Regions from separate parts of the Priestia sp. USM5 genome, predicted to be linked through region 2. Evidence: a T-box and tRNA genes for the amino acid it is inferred to sense, from the RefSeq annotation. Region 2 holds a T-box; the other holds one or more tRNA genes.
What was found. The T-box of region 2 lies ahead of leuS (leucine--tRNA ligase). A T-box ahead of a tRNA ligase gene usually reads a tRNA of that ligase, here a tRNA-Leu.

Region 1 (7,126 bases), on a different contig from region 2:
GTGAAAGCCCACGGCTCAACCGTGGAGGGTCATTGGAAACTGGGGAACTTGAGTGCAGAAGAGAAAAGCGGAATTCCACGTGTAGCGGTGAAATGCGTAGAGATGTGGAGGAACACCAGTGGCGAAGGCGGCTTTTTGGTCTGTAACTGACGCTGAGGCGCGAAAGCGTGGGGAGCAAACAGGATTAGATACCCTGGTAGTCCACGCCGTAAACGATGAGTGCTAAGTGTTAGAGGGTTTCCGCCCTTTAGTGCTGCAGCTAACGCATTAAGCACTCCGCCTGGGGAGTACGGTCGCAAGACTGAAACTCAAAGGAATTGACGGGGGCCCGCACAAGCGGTGGAGCATGTGGTTTAATTCGAAGCAACGCGAAGAACCTTACCAGGTCTTGACATCCTCTGACAACTCTAGAGATAGAGCGTTCCCCTTCGGGGGACAGAGTGACAGGTGGTGCATGGTTGTCGTCAGCTCGTGTCGTGAGATGTTGGGTTAAGTCCCGCAACGAGCGCAACCCTTGATCTTAGTTGCCAGCATTTAGTTGGGCACTCTAAGGTGACTGCCGGTGACAAACCGGAGGAAGGTGGGGATGACGTCAAATCATCATGCCCCTTATGACCTGGGCTACACACGTGCTACAATGGATGGTACAAAGGGCTGCAAGACCGCGAGGTCAAGCCAATCCCATAAAACCATTCTCAGTTCGGATTGTAGGCTGCAACTCGCCTACATGAAGCTGGAATCGCTAGTAATCGCGGATCAGCATGCCGCGGTGAATACGTTCCCGGGCCTTGTACACACCGCCCGTCACACCACGAGAGTTTGTAACACCCGAAGTCGGTGGAGTAACCGTAAGGAGCTAGCCGCCTAAGGTGGGACAGATGATTGGGGTGAAGTCGTAACAAGGTAGCCGTATCGGAAGGTGCGGCTGGATCACCTCCTTTCTAAGGATTTTTACATGACGTACGTTTTGACACTTTGTTCAGTTTTGAGAGTTCAATCTCTCAATTATAGAAAGCACACTACTTTCTTCTTATCTAATAAGAAGAATTTTGGTTGCGATTGTTCTTTGAAAACTAGATAACAGTAATTGCTGAGGAAAAGTGAAACTTTTCTTTAATCAAACCAATAAATAACACAACAATATGTTGTACCATTTATTCGCTAATGGTTAAGTTAGAAAGGGCGCACGGTGAATGCCTTGGCACTAGGAGCCGATGAAGGACGGGACTAACACCGATATGCTTCGGGGAGCTGTAAGTGAGCTTTGATCCGGAGATTTCCGAATGGGGAAACCCACTGTTCGTAATGGAACAGTATCTTTATCTGAATACATAGGATATTGAAGGCAGACCCGGGGAACTGAAACATCTAAGTACCCGGAGGAAGAGAAAGCAAATGCGATTTCCTGAGTAGCGGCGAGCGAAACGGAATTAGCCCAAACCAAGAGGCTTGCCTCTTGGGGTTGTAGGACACTCTATACGGAGTTACAAAGGAACGAAGTAAATGAAGCGACCTGGAAAGGTCCGTCGAAGAAGGTAACAACCCTGTAGTTGAAACTTCGTTCCCTCTTGAGTGGATCCTGAGTACGGCGGAACACGTGAAATTCCGTCGGAAGCTGGGAGGACCATCTCCCAAGGCTAAATACTACCTAGTGACCGATAGTGAACCAGTACCGTGAGGGAAAGGTGAAAAGCACCCCGGAAGGGGAGTGAAAGAGATCCTGAAACCGTGTGCCTACAAGTAGTCAGAGCCCGTTAACGGGTGATGGCGTGCCTTTTGTAGAATGAACCGGCGAGTTACGATCCCATGCAAGGTTAAGCTGATAAGGCGGAGCCGTAGCGAAAGCGAGTCTGAATAGGGCGTTTAGTATGTGGTTGTAGACCCGAAACCAGGTGATCTACCCATGTCCAGGGTGAAGTTCAGGTAACACTGAATGGAGGCCCGAACCCACGCACGTTGAAAAGTGCGGGGATGAGGTGTGGGTAGCGGAGAAATTCCAATCGAACCTGGAGATAGCTGGTTCTCTCCGAAATAGCTTTAGGGCTAGCCTCATGTTGTGAGAGTCTTGGAGGTAGAGCACTGATTGGACTAGGGGCCCCCAACGGGTTACCGAATTCAGTCAAACTCCGAATGCCAAAGACTTATCCATGGGAGTCAGACTGCGAGTGATAAGATCCGTAGTCAAAAGGGAAACAGCCCAGACCACCAGCTAAGGTCCCCAAGTATACGTTAAGTGGAAAAGGATGTGGAGTTGCTTAGACAACCAGGATGTTGGCTTAGAAGCAGCCACCATTTAAAGAGTGCGTAATAGCTCACTGGTCGAGTGACTCTGCGCCGAAAATGTACCGGGGCTAAACGTATCACCGAAGCTGTGGATTGACATCTTTGATGTCAGTGGTAGGAGAGCGTTCTAAGTGCAGCGAAGTCAGACCGTAAGGACTGGTGGAGCGCTTAGAAGTGAGAATGCCGGTATGAGTAGCGAAAGACAAGTGAGAATCTTGTCCACCGAATGCCTAAGGTTTCCTGAGGAAGGCTCGTCCGCTCAGGGTTAGTCGGGACCTAAGCCGAGGCTGAAAAGCGTAGGCGATGGCCAACAGGTTGATATTCCTGTACCACCTCCCCGCCGTTTGAGTAATGGGGGGACGCAGTAGGATAGGGTAAGCGCGCTGCTGGATATGCGCGTTCAAGCAGTTAGGCTGATGAGTAGGCAAATCCGCTCATCATAAAGGCTGAGCTGTGATGACGAGGGAATTATAGTACCGAAGTTCCTGATTCCACACTGCCAAGAAAAGCCTCTAGCGAGGCGGGAGGTGCCCGTACCGCAAACCGACACAGGTAGGCGAGGAGAGAATCCTAAGGTGATCGAGAGAACTCTCGTTAAGGAACTCGGCAAAATGACCCCGTAACTTCGGGAGAAGGGGTGCTCTGGTAGGGTGTATAGCCCGAGAGAGCCGCAGTGAATAGGCCCAGGCGACTGTTTAGCAAAAACACAGGTCTCTGCGAAGCCGCAAGGCGAAGTATAGGGGCTGACGCCTGCCCGGTGCTGGAAGGTTAAGAGGAGGGGTTATCCTTTGGGAGAAGCTCTGAATCGAAGCCCCAGTAAACGGCGGCCGTAACTATAACGGTCCTAAGGTAGCGAAATTCCTTGTCGGGTAAGTTCCGACCCGCACGAAAGGCGTAACGATCTGGGCACTGTCTCAACGAGAGACTCGGTGAAATTATAGTACCTGTGAAGATGCAGGTTACCCGCGACAGGACGGAAAGACCCCGTGGAGCTTTACTGTAGCCTGATATTGAATTTTGGTACAGCTTGTACAGGATAGGTAGGAGCCTGAGAAGCCGGAGCGCTAGCTTCGGTGGAGGCGTCGGTGGGATACTACCCTGGCTGTATTGAAATTCTAACCCGCGGCCCTGATCGGGCCGGGAGACAGTGTCAGGTGGGCAGTTTGACTGGGGCGGTCGCCTCCTAAAATGTAACGGAGGCGCCCAAAGGTTCCCTCAGAATGGTTGGAAATCATTCGTAGAGTGTAAAGGCACAAGGGAGCTTGACTGCGAGACCTACAAGTCGAGCAGGGACGAAAGTCGGGCTTAGTGATCCGGTGGTTCCGCATGGAAGGGCCATCGCTCAACGGATAAAAGCTACCCCGGGGATAACAGGCTTATCTCCCCCAAGAGTCCACATCGACGGGGAGGTTTGGCACCTCGATGTCGGCTCATCGCATCCTGGGGCTGTAGTCGGTCCCAAGGGTTGGGCTGTTCGCCCATTAAAGCGGTACGCGAGCTGGGTTCAGAACGTCGTGAGACAGTTCGGTCCCTATCCGTCGTGGGCGTAGGAAATTTGAGAGGAGCTGTCCTTAGTACGAGAGGACCGGGATGGACACACCGCTGGTGTACCAGTTGTCTTGCCAAAGGCATCGCTGGGTAGCTATGTGTGGACGGGATAAGTGCTGAAAGCATCTAAGCATGAAGCCCCCCTCAAGATGAGATTTCCCATAGCGCAAGCTAGTAAGATCCCTGAAAGATGATCAGGTTGATAGGTCAGAGGTGGAAGCGTGGCGACATGTGTAGCTGACTGATACTAATCGATCGAGGACTTAACCAAAATTTTAAAAGCGTAAGCTTTACTCAGCCAACTGTTATCTAGTTTTGAGAGAGCAATCTCTTGTCTGGTGGCGATAGCGAAGAGGTCACACCCGTTCCCATACCGAACACGGAAGTTAAGCTCTTTAGCGCCAATGGTAGTTGGGACTTTGTCCCTGTGAGAGTAGGACGTTGCCAGGCAATAAATAAGACCCCTTATGAGTCTCTTGTAAAAGAGCATAGGGGTTTTTTATTTGAAATATTCTATCATAAGTAATGAAAATAACGCTTATTAACGCGCTTATATAGATTTTTTTGGAGGATTAGCTCAGCTGGGAGAGCACCTGCCTTACAAGCAGGGGGTCGGCGGTTCGATCCCGTCATCCTCCACCACCGTGCCGGTGTAGCTCAACTGGTAGAGCAACTGACTTGTAATCAGTAGGTTGGGGGTTCAAGTCCTCTTGCCGGCACCATTTATATCGGAGGGGTAGCGAAGTGGCTAAACGCGGCGGACTGTAAATCCGCTCCTTCGGGTTCGGCAGTTCGAATCTGCCCCCCTCCACCATCTTTATTGGGCTATCGCCAAGCGGTAAGGCAACGGATTTTGATTCCGTCATGCGTTGGTTCGAATCCAGCTAGCCCAGCCATAGAGAGCCATTAGCTCAGTTGGTAGAGCATCTGACTTTTAATCAGAGGGTCGAAGGTTCGAGTCCTTCATGGCTCACCAGTTATATTTACACGCGGGTGTGGCGGAATTGGCAGACGCGCTAGACTTAGGATCTAGTGTCTTATGACGTGGGGGTTCAAGTCCCTTCACCCGCATCTTAATTTAGATAAATGCGCGGAAGTAGTTCAGTGGTAGAACACCACCTTGCCAAGGTGGGGGTCGCGAGTTCGAACCTCGTCTTCCGCTCCATATATATATTGGCGGCATAGCCAAGTGGTAAGGCCAAGGTCTGCAAAACCTTTATCACCGGTTCAAATCCGGTTGCCGCCTCCACGTATAAGTCCTGCCGGGGTGGTGGAATTGGCAGACACACAGGACTTAAAATCCTGCGGTAGGTGACTACCGTGCCGGTTCAAGTCCGGCCCTCGGCACCATTTTAATAAGCGCCCGTAGCTCAATTGGATAGAGCGTTTGACTACGGATCAAAAGGTTAGGGGTTCGACTCCTCTCGGGCGCGCCATAAACGGGAAGTAGCTCAGCTTGGTAGAGCACTTGGTTTGGGACCAAGGGGTCGCAGGTTCGAATCCTGTCTTCCCGACCATTTATGGGGCCTTAGCTCAGCTGGGAGAGCGCCTGCCTTGCACGCAGGAGGTCAGCGGTTCGATCCCGCTAGGCTCCACCATACAGTACACGGAGGAATACCCAAGTCCGGCTGAAGGGATCGGTCTTGAAAACCGACAGGGGTGTTAAAGCCCGCGGGGGTTCGAATCCCTCTTCCTCCGCCATTTTCTATTTTGGTCCCGTGGTGTAGCGGTTAACATGCCTGCCTGTCACGCAGGAGATCGCGGGTTCGATTCCCGTCGGGACCGCCACTTTAAAATATGCGGGTGTAGTTTAGTGGTAAAACCTCAGCCTTCCAAGCTGATGTCGTGAGTTCGATTCTCATCACCCGCTCCAAATCCAAGTAAAGGGCCTATAGCTCAGCTGGTTAGAGCGCACGCCTGATAAGCGTGAGGTCGGTGGTTCGAGTCCACTTAGGCCCATCATGTTTTATAGTAATTGAATTTAACTTATAAATTGATACTGGCCCGTTGGTCAAGCGGTTAAGACACCGCCCTTTCACGGCGGTAACACGGGTTCGAATCCCGTACGGGTCATCAAAAAAGCAGTTTGCATTTGCAAACTGCTTTTTTATTTCTATTAAATAAAATTAGGAGGAGATTGAATAAGAAAAGCGAAATAAGCTGTGGTAGCTTCTGCCGTAGGTTTAGTTATTTAGTTAGCGACTCCATTAGCTCTACCGAATTTAGGAGGTTCTTCTGGATCAGCAGAAGCTGCTGATGTTGAAGGAGACGTAACGGAAAAAGCGTTCTTTGAATCTGCTCAATAGTACAATGTGATGGTACTGGGTCTTTAGAGGATGATTCGAACAAACAGGTGATGACCAAAAAACGGTCAACTTTCATAGACCTTAACCGAATGGACTCTTCTGTAACGAGAAACAATGTTTAAAGATCTCCACCATTTTATGTATTAATAACTTAAAATCTTAAATAAAATATTCTCCTTAATATAAATGCCTTTATAAAAGTTGTGCTAATCTCTTTTCTTAATTGCTGAAAATTTGTATCTAATCCCCCCATTGTGTGTAAAACAAAAGTTAAATTCCTTACAGAGCGTTTCTCTGCACGTTAAAGACATATAATTTAATGTTTTTTATTAATAAATGCTGTAATTAAATAATCTCTGCATAAATTTAGACCTTTCTTCTTATCACATTAATTTAATAGGGGATATAATATCAATTTCCTATGTATTGTTCATGACATAGTTATTTGGCTAATGTTTAAATCACTAAGGAAATACTTCTATACATTTAATAAATATATAAAAGGAAAGTTCGTAAAAGTATACTTTTACGAACTTTCCTTTTATATAAGAAATCTACTGTTTTTATCGTTCGTTTAAGTAAGAAAAGTAATTACGAACGTTCTCTTTATCTAATACACTTTTACGAACGTTTTTGGTAGAATAAAAAGAAGATAGACACAAAAGGGAGTATAAAAATGGAAAATAGAAAATTTGGATATATCCGTGTAAGCAGCCGAGATCAAAATGAAGGACGACAACTTCAGTCCATGGAAGAAGTGGGCATTTCTCCTCGAGATATTTTCATGGATAAACAAAGTGGAAAAAATTTCAATCGAGAACAGTACCAATTACTAAAACGAATGATTCGTAAAGGAGATATTCTTTACATTCATTCACTAGATCGTTTTGGTCGTAACAAAGAAGAAATTTTACAAGAGTGGAATGCTATTACGAAAGAAATTGAGGCAGACATTGTTGTCTTGGATATGCCTTTGCTGGATACGACTC
Region 2 (8,879 bases):
CAGGCCGTTTGGCTGGCAGTAATGCAGGAGAATTTGCAACAAGCCTAGCATAATATGCTAGGCTTTATACATAACCATGGCTGAAAAACAGTACACCTGCTCATCACGATCAACATCCACTGTGACTTGGTACTTAATATCCACGACGTCTTCATCTTCTAATTTGCGTAAAAATCGGTTCACCGCAAACTCTAAATCTTTTTCATGCTCTTTATCAAACATTTTCACCTGTATCATAGCTTCTACCACCTTGTCCTATCAAATTTGTTTCAATCAGAATGGACTGCTTCTCTCAATGATGGCTTTCGTACTGATTTTCAACTTCTTCCTACCTCTATTTTTATGAAGACTTTTATAGATTTAGTCATCATTTGTTTTGCTACTATCATTTTAGTCGAATGGTAGAAGTTTCATTCCAAAAGAAAAAAGCGCCTGTCAAAGGCGCTTTTTCTTATTTATTAACCGTTTTTCCTTCCCACTCTAACATACCGCCAACCATATTTGTTACTTTATAACCTTGTTCTTGAAGGTAGTAACATACGTTTTCACTGCGGCGTCCAGAACGGCAAATGAAAATATATTCTTTTTCTTTATCGAAATAATCCACATTAGTTGGAATATCATTCATACGAATGTGTTTAGCAGTTGGAATCATTCCTTCTGCTACTTCCTCATCTTCGCGAACATCAACTAAATGAAGCTCTTCTCCATTTTCAACGCGTTTTTGAAGCTCTTCAGGCGTAATCACTTTTACTTCTTCCATCTTCGTCATTCCTCTCTATTCTTTCATTCAGCTTGCTATCGCTATTGTAGCAAATTCAAATACTTTTATGCCACTAAATAAGAAAAGCTTAAGCAGCAGCCTACCTAAGCTTTTCCAATCGTAGTTAAAGGTTTAACTAAGGGCCTGATGTCAACCCCGAAAGGGGGACATCAGACGCTTAGGTCTAGAACAGCCCCCCTGACTGCTCTTTAGTCAGGGGGGCTGTTCTACATCAATACTTAATTAGCTACGATGTTTACTAATTTACCAGGCACAGCAATCACTTTGCGTACTGTCTTACCTTCAATGAACTCTTGAACATCTTCATTAGCCATTGCAATATCTTGAAGCTCTTCACGAGATGCCTCAGCAGGTACGTTTAATTTTGCACGTACTTTACCGTTAATTTGAACGACAATTTCCACTTCATCATCTACAAGTTTCGCTTCATCAAACGCAGGCCAAGCTTCATATGAAATCGTATCTTCGTGGCCTAGTTTGCTCCATAATTCCTCAGTTGTATGAGGACAAATTGGTGCTAATAGCTTCACAAATCCTTCTACGTATTGCTTTGGCAGCACATCAACTTTGTATGCGTCGTTGATGAATACCATAAGTTGAGAGATACCTGTATTAAAACGAAGACCTTCGTAATCTTCCGTTACTTTTTTCACCGTTTGGTGATATACGCGTTCAAGTGTAGTATCATTGCTTTCTTGAACCTTGCTGCTTAATTCACCATTATCCTCGATAAGTAAACGCCATACACGATCTAAGAAACGGCGTGCACCATCAAGCCCTTTTGTTGACCAAGCAATGGATGCATCTAACGGTCCCATAAACATTTCGTAAAGGCGAAGCGTATCTGCACCGTGGCTTTCTACGATTTCGTCTGGGTTTACAACGTTACCTTTTGACTTACTCATTTTTTCATTGTTTTCTCCAAGAATCATACCTTGGTTAAACAGTTTTTGGAACGGCTCTTTTGTTGGAACTACGCCGATATCATATAAAAATTTATGCCAGAAACGAGCATACAATAGATGAAGAACAGCGTGTTCAGCTCCACCGATATAAATATCAACCGGCAACCATTCTTTTAATTTGTCTGCATCTGCTAATGCTTTGCTGTTCGTTGGATCAATGTAGCGTAAGTAATACCAGCAGCTGCCTGCCCATTGAGGCATTGTATTTGTTTCGCGGCGCCCTTTTTTGCCCGTTTCCGGATCTACAACGTTCACCCAGTCATCAATGTTTGCTAATGGAGATTCACCTGTACCTGACGGCTTGATTTCAGTTGTTTTTGGTAAAACAAGCGGAAGCTGATCTTCAGGAACTGCAGTTGTTGTGCCATCTTCCCAGTGAATAACAGGAATCGGTTCACCCCAGTAGCGCTGACGGCTGAATAACCAGTCACGCAGACGGTATGTTACTTGTTTTTCACCTTTTTCATTTGCTTGAAGCCACTGAATCATATTTGAAATTGCTTCTTCTTTGTCTAGACCATTTAAGAAGTCTGAATTAACGTGCTCGCCGTCGCCTGTATAAGCTTCTTTTGAAACGTCTCCACCCGCTACTACTTCTTTAATCGGCAGTTCAAATTTAACAGCAAACTCATAATCACGCTCATCATGAGCAGGAACAGCCATAATTGCACCTGTACCATAGCTCATTAGAACATAGTCAGCAATCCAAATTGGCATTCTCTCACCGTTTACAGGGTTAATTGCATAAGCACCTGTGAATACGCCCGTTTTGTCTTTAGCTAAGTCTGTACGCTCTAAATCGCTTTTGCTTTTAATTTGATCTAAATACGCTTCTACCGCTTCTTTTTGTTCGGCTGTCGTAATTTTATCCACAAACGGATGTTCAGGTGCTAAAACGGCATACGTTGCCCCAAACAGCGTATCAGGACGCGTTGTGAACACAGTAAATGTTTCGTCATATCCATCAATTGTGAAGTGAACGTGAGCTCCTTCAGAGCGGCCAATCCAGTTTCGCTGCATTTCTTTAATACTTTCTGGCCAATCAAGATCATCTAAATCTTCTAGTAAACGATCTGCATAAGCTGTGATTTTAAGCATCCACTGCTTCATTGGACGACGCTCAACCGGATGCCCACCGCGCTCACTTTTGCCATCTATAACTTCTTCGTTTGCAAGTACTGTTCCCAACGCAGGACACCAGTTAACAGCTACTTCATCCACATAAGCTAAGCCTTTTTTATATAACTGTAAGAAAATCCACTGCGTCCATTTGTAGTAGTTAGGATCAGTTGTATTAATTTCACGCTCCCAATCGTAAGAGAAACCTAACGATTTGATTTGACGACGGAAATTATTAATGTTAAGTTCAGTGAACTCAGCCGGATCGTTTCCTGTATCTAATGCATACTGCTCAGCAGGTAGTCCGAATGCATCCCATCCCATTGGATGAAGTACATTGTATCCTTGCATACGCTTCATACGAGATAAAATGTCCGTTGCTGTATAACCTTCTGGATGCCCAACGTGTAAACCCGCCCCAGATGGATAAGGGAACATATCTAATGCGTAAAACTTACGCTTTCCTTCATCTTCTGTTGTTCTAAATGTTTTATTTTCTTCCCAAACTTTTTGCCATTTTTGTTCGATCTTTTCATGATTAAAAGCCATACATAATCCTCCTTGTACGCTCCAGCTGTATTTAATTAAACTAAAAAACCCCTCATCCCTCAAACAAAGGGACGAGAGGTTGAATAAACTTCCCGCGGTACCACCCAAATTAGCACAATTATGTACTCACTCATTTTCCTTAACGCGGATAGACGGTAAATGTTACTTTACTTCACATTTACAACTCCAAGGTGAGTTCATGAACGCCCGTTTGCTGACTCGCACCACCCGTCAGCTCTCTTAGCTCGCTTCGTTCACTACTATTCCTTATCATAGTTTTTACATCATACTACCTTGTATTGTAAATAATATGTTCGCAAACTGCAAGTTGTTCAACGGATTTTGTAAAAGTTTCTACACTGCCTCACTGCTTTGTTGCTAAATCCCCTCTTTCATTCTTATATATGAACAACTTCTCCCAAAAACATACATACAACGCCAAACAAAGAGATTTAGACATAATTAAGTTAATCCTATCTAAAGCTGAATAAATAGGATATCTGGACTCCTTGCTACAAAACTGTTCATTTCCGTGCAAGGCTTCATCTTGCGCTCCAATCAACAGCTTAAAGCAACTAAACACATAAAAGCCGAGTTCACCATAATAATGAAAAGATCCGAACGATTTATCGTTCGGATCTTCCTTCAGCTAAAATACTTTTGTCCCCGCCTCTACTTTCTTTAACAGCTATTATTAAATACCAAATCCAAAAGAAAACAGGATAATCGCAAGTACGAGACCAACAAGCGGAACAATTACCGTCATCGCTGCAACTGATCCATACGCATCTTTATGAGTTTCTCCACAAATAGAATTAATTGTGGTGACGACATAACCATTATGAGGCAAGGAATCTAATACGCCAGAAGATATAGCTACTACACGATGGAGAGCTTCTGGATTTACACCAGCATCTAGATAGTGAGGGGCTAAAATTGGCAAAGCAATCGCCTGACCTCCTGAAGCCGAACCTGTCATCCCCGCGATAACACTCACCGCAATAGCTCCCCCTATCAACGGACTGCCTGGAATATGCGTCATGGCATCTACAGCCACTCCAAACGCGGGAACAGCCTTAGCAACCCCTCCAAAACCTACGACAGCAGCTGTATTCCCAATTGCAATTAACGCTCCAAGCGTCCCTTCTGATGCTGCATTCCAAAATCCTTTAAAGTGTTTTCGGTTCACAATGTATGTGACAATGATACCGCTTAAAAGTGCGACAATCAACGCAGATTGCTGAAGCGGCTTATGAAGTGCAAAAGAAATAATGAGCACGACCACAAGCGGAAGCAAACTTAATAACGGATTAGGAAGAGACTGATTTTCCGTTACTGCTGGATCTTTCTCGCGTGATATAAAACGCTCTCCATTTTTAACTGCTTTTGAAATTAAGCGCTTTAACCACCAGTAGCCGAATACAGCCATCACTACCGCTACAACTAAACTAACTTCCCATCCTGCATACGGACTAGTCTTTAAATATTCAATTGGAATCCAGTTTTGGATTTCAGGCGATCCAGCCGAGGTCATCGTAAACGTAACGGAACCGAATGCTAAAGCAGCAGGGATAAACCGCCTCGGCAAATCAGCTTGTTTGAATAAGCTTAAAGCCATTGGATAGACAGAGAATGCTACTACAAACAGACTGACTCCTCCATATGTTAAGACCGCACAGGCAAGTACAATCGCCAACACTGCTCTTTTCATTCCTAGTTTACTGACAATCCAGCGAGAAACACTATCAGCGGCCCCGCTGTCTTCCATCACTTTTCCAAAAACGGCGCCCAATAGAAACATTAAATACCAAGAAGCAATAAATCCTGTGAAACCAGACATATAATTCCCAACAAAATTTGCTTCTCCTTCTTTCACCAGCTGTGGAAATAAAGGCATTCCGCTTGTTAACGCAACAACTAAAGCACTAAGCGGACCTGCTATAAATAAATTCATGCCTCTCATCGTTAATACAATGAGCAGCAATAATCCTCCAATTAATCCAATCATACTAAGCATATTCTAGCCCCCCAAGAAGTCATATAATTAGAAAACGCTTACATTTTTACAGGTATATACTCCTTTCTTTGCTTGTCACGACCCTTACTATATTATTAAAGGAATACTGAAGACATTCCTACGTTTATTGAACAGTCAAAAATAAAACCACCTCTATTTATTTAGAGATGGTTAGTGAACGCTGACGTTTTTCTTTTAATTTATAATCGTATATCCATGTTGTACACATGCTAAATAACAATAGTGCAATTAATAAATAGCACAGGGTAGACATATTAAACGCATCGAAAATAACGCCTCCAAAGAGAGGGCCAATCATTTTACCTGCAGTAGCCATACTGTTGACTACGCCTTGATAAAACCCTTCTTTTCCTGATGGAGCTAACTGACTTGCGACAGCTGGAATTGCTGGCCAAACAAACATTTCTCCAACTGTTAACACAATCATTGCTGTTAAGAACTGCGAAAATGTTGTGGCATTCACCACGATGATGAAAGAAGCCACAAAAATAACCGTTCCAATTAGAACCTGTACTTTTAATGTCTTTGCTACTTTTTGAATGATAGGCACAATCAAAGGCTGACCGACTACAATTAAAATGCCGTTAATTGTCCAAAGCAAACTGTAGCTAGAAAGAGGTATATTCAACTCACGCGTATGCGTAGCAATCGTTGTTTGCCACTGAACATACGCGACCCAGCATAATACGTATCCTGTACATAAAATAAGAAGGGCCGTCAGTTTCGTTTTGTGCTGAATACTACCGGCTTCATTAAGGACATTCGTTTGCCCAACTGTAACCGAAATATGACGGTATGAAAAAATAGCAATAAGAAGAAAAATAACGTATAAAATTGTATTAGCTAAGAAAATATACGTAAATGAATAGGATGCTACAACGCCCCCTACCGCTGCGCCAATAGCCACTCCTGCATTTTGAGCAACGTACATCGCATTAAATGCTTTTCTTCCGCCTTGTGGCCAGACTGAGCCGGCCATTGCATACATAGATGGAAACACAATACCAGATCCAAATCCTACAATAACCAAGAGAACAACGTATGTAGGCCAACCATGGAAAAACACCAGTCCCACTAATGCAACAAGGGTAATAATAATTCCTGATAAAATGGATTTATATCCTCCAATTTTGTCAAAAAGCGTTCCCCCTAGTAAATTACCCACTACGCTTGCAGCAGAGTTCAGCATAAGAACCACTCCTGCAACGGATAACGACTTTCCTAAATGTTCATTTATATAAATTGTATTGAGAGGCCATAAAAACGAAGCTCCCGTTACGTTTACAAGCATACCAATAATCAAAAACCAAAGTGACTTGGGCATTGATCTCCCCCCTATCTATTCGAATGCCAACGTACATTCTAGTCTTTTCTTAAAGGGTTCGCAATGCTTTTACATATAGACAATTTATTTGAAATTCGCTGACTATTTAAAAAGGTGATTTCACATGACAATATCATGCAAAATCACCTTTTTACCGCTTATTTTTGCTTCGAACGAACCGGCTGGGCACGCTTGCTGTTCCGTGCTTTTAATTCTTTTACAGGATCAAAATCTTTTCCTAGCTCAATATCATTGCTGTTGATCCCGTTTTTTGTTTTTTGTTCCGGGTTATTTTGATTTGAACGAGTTGCCATAAAATCCTCTCCTTAATGCTGAGTTGTAATCAATTTATTTTGCAGCTGCTGAACTTGCAGGCGCATGCGATATAGCTGCTCTCTTTGCTGTGCATTTGCACTGTGAGAAAACTCTTCAATTTCTTTATAAGCATTTTCTAATTTTTCCTGTGCTTTTGTATATTCAGTATCATTGTAATGTTCTTGTTTCATGCCTTCCTGTAACTGACCTTGTCCAAAGCGAATAGCATCTTCACACTGCTGCATAAGTTGATCCACTGCTTGACGAGTTGTCATTGTCTATTCCTCCTATTCGTTCATTTCTGTCTTATTTTGCGCAACTTTACTCTCCTTTACGACAAGAAGAACCTGTTAAATATAAGCATCCTTAAATTTGTTTGGCACTTTTTCACGTTTTTGATACAATTTGTTGATGTATATTGCATGTAAAAAGGAGGTTGCTGATTTGAATCAGACAAACCCATTTCCGTATAAATCTGAAAACAAACGTTATCATACCTGGAATTACCACTTACGTAACCACTTTGGCCATAAGGTATTTAAAGTAGCCTTAGATGGAGGATTTGATTGTCCAAACAGAGACGGCACGGTAGCTCACGGCGGCTGTACGTTTTGCAGCGCTGCCGGTTCAGGAGATTTCGCTGGAAACAGAGCGGATGATCTTGTGACACAATTTAACGAAATCCGTGAAAAAATGCATCATAAATGGAAAGACGGAAAATACGTTGCTTACTTTCAAGCATTCACTAACACTCACGCTCCTGTTGAGGAGCTTCGTGAAAAATATGAAGCGGTCTTAAAGCTTCCCGGAGTTGTTGGGCTTTCTATCGCCACGCGCCCTGACTGTCTCCCCGACGATGTGGTGGAGTACTTGGCTGAATTAAATGAACGAACTTATCTATGGGTAGAACTTGGACTGCAAACTGTTCATGAACGAACTTCACTGCTTATCAACCGGGCACACGATCACCAATGCTATGTAGATGGTGTAGCAAAGCTTCGAAAACACGGTATTCGCGTTTGTTCTCACATCATTAATGGTTTGCCTTTAGAAACACCTGAGATGATGATGGAAACGGTACGGGAAGTAGCAAAATTAGACGTTCAAGGAATTAAGATTCATCTGCTTCATTTACTAAAAGGAACTCCTATGGTCAAACAGTATGAAAAGGGCCTTGTTGAATTTCTTTCATTTGAAGAATATGTAAAGCTTGTATGCGATCAGCTCGAAGTAATCCCTTCTGAGATGATTGTTCATCGTATTACCGGTGATGGACCGATAGACCTCATGATCGGACCGATGTGGAGCGTAAATAAGTGGAGCGTATTAAATGCCATTGATCAAGAGCTCGAACGTCGCCAAAGCTATCAAGGAAAATATTACGAAAAAGAGTTGATGGAAAGATGAAAATAGAACGTATCCTGCCTTTTGCCCGCACGTTGCTCACTAATGCTGTGGCCGAAGGAGATGTCGCGATTGATGCTACAGCAGGAAATGGACATGATACATTGTTCTTAGCCAACTTAGTCGGAGATACAGGTCATGTATATGGATTTGACATTCAGCCCCAAGCCATTCAAGCAACTCAGCAGCGATTGACAGAACATCATGTAGAAAAACGAGTCACGCTTATCCAAGAAAGCCATAGCAATATAAGCATGCTTCCCCACTCTATTAATGGACGAGTGACGGGCGCTGTCTTTAATTTAGGTTATTTACCAGGTGGAGATAAAGACATCGTCACCACTTCTGAAACAACAATTTCTGCAATTGAGCAGTTACTTG

Region 1: it encodes a tRNA-Leu, which carries the amino acid that the T-box ahead of leuS (leucine--tRNA ligase) is inferred to sense. The anticodon was not compared.

Annotation. Positions count from the first base shown of each region.
Region 1 is NZ_JBSGKN010000008.1:70,730-77,855, reverse strand. Features, by position in the region: rRNA gene ACWATA_RS28725 (16S ribosomal RNA) at 1-941, shown strand, start outside; rRNA gene ACWATA_RS28720 (23S ribosomal RNA) at 1,167-4,102, shown strand; rRNA gene rrf (5S ribosomal RNA) at 4,166-4,281, shown strand; tRNA gene ACWATA_RS28710 (tRNA-Val) at 4,398-4,473, shown strand; tRNA gene ACWATA_RS28705 (tRNA-Thr) at 4,478-4,553, shown strand; tRNA gene ACWATA_RS28700 (tRNA-Tyr) at 4,562-4,645, shown strand; tRNA gene ACWATA_RS28695 (tRNA-Gln) at 4,653-4,727, shown strand; tRNA gene ACWATA_RS28690 (tRNA-Lys) at 4,732-4,807, shown strand; tRNA gene ACWATA_RS28685 (tRNA-Leu) at 4,821-4,902, shown strand; tRNA gene ACWATA_RS28680 (tRNA-Gly) at 4,922-4,996, shown strand; tRNA gene ACWATA_RS28675 (tRNA-Cys) at 5,007-5,080, shown strand; tRNA gene ACWATA_RS28670 (tRNA-Leu) at 5,093-5,181, shown strand; tRNA gene ACWATA_RS28665 (tRNA-Arg) at 5,191-5,267, shown strand; tRNA gene ACWATA_RS28660 (tRNA-Pro) at 5,272-5,348, shown strand; tRNA gene ACWATA_RS28655 (tRNA-Ala) at 5,354-5,429, shown strand; tRNA gene ACWATA_RS28650 (tRNA-Ser) at 5,440-5,532, shown strand; tRNA gene ACWATA_RS28645 (tRNA-Asp) at 5,544-5,619, shown strand; tRNA gene ACWATA_RS28640 (tRNA-Gly) at 5,631-5,704, shown strand; tRNA gene ACWATA_RS28635 (tRNA-Ile) at 5,717-5,790, shown strand; tRNA gene ACWATA_RS28630 (tRNA-Glu) at 5,833-5,904, shown strand; gene ACWATA_RS28625 (recombinase family protein) at 6,814-7,126, shown strand, end outside.
Region 2 is NZ_JBSGKN010000001.1:45,533-54,411, reverse strand. Features, by position in the region: gene ACWATA_RS00325 (BaiN/RdsA family NAD(P)/FAD-dependent oxidoreductase) at 1-53, shown strand, start outside; gene ACWATA_RS00320 (sporulation protein Cse60) at 58-237, opposite strand; gene ACWATA_RS00315 (rhodanese-like domain-containing protein) at 452-763, opposite strand; gene leuS (leucine--tRNA ligase) at 1,003-3,417, opposite strand; T-box leader at 3,482-3,700, opposite strand; gene ACWATA_RS00305 (GntP family permease) at 4,112-5,434, opposite strand; gene ACWATA_RS00300 (MDR family MFS transporter) at 5,592-6,779, opposite strand; gene ACWATA_RS00295 (hypothetical protein) at 6,938-7,093, opposite strand; gene ACWATA_RS00290 (YtzC family protein) at 7,106-7,369, opposite strand; gene mnmL (tRNA modification radical SAM protein MnmL/YtqA) at 7,539-8,501, shown strand; gene mnmM (tRNA 5-(aminomethyl)-2-thiouridylate-methyltransferase MnmM) at 8,498-8,879, shown strand, end outside.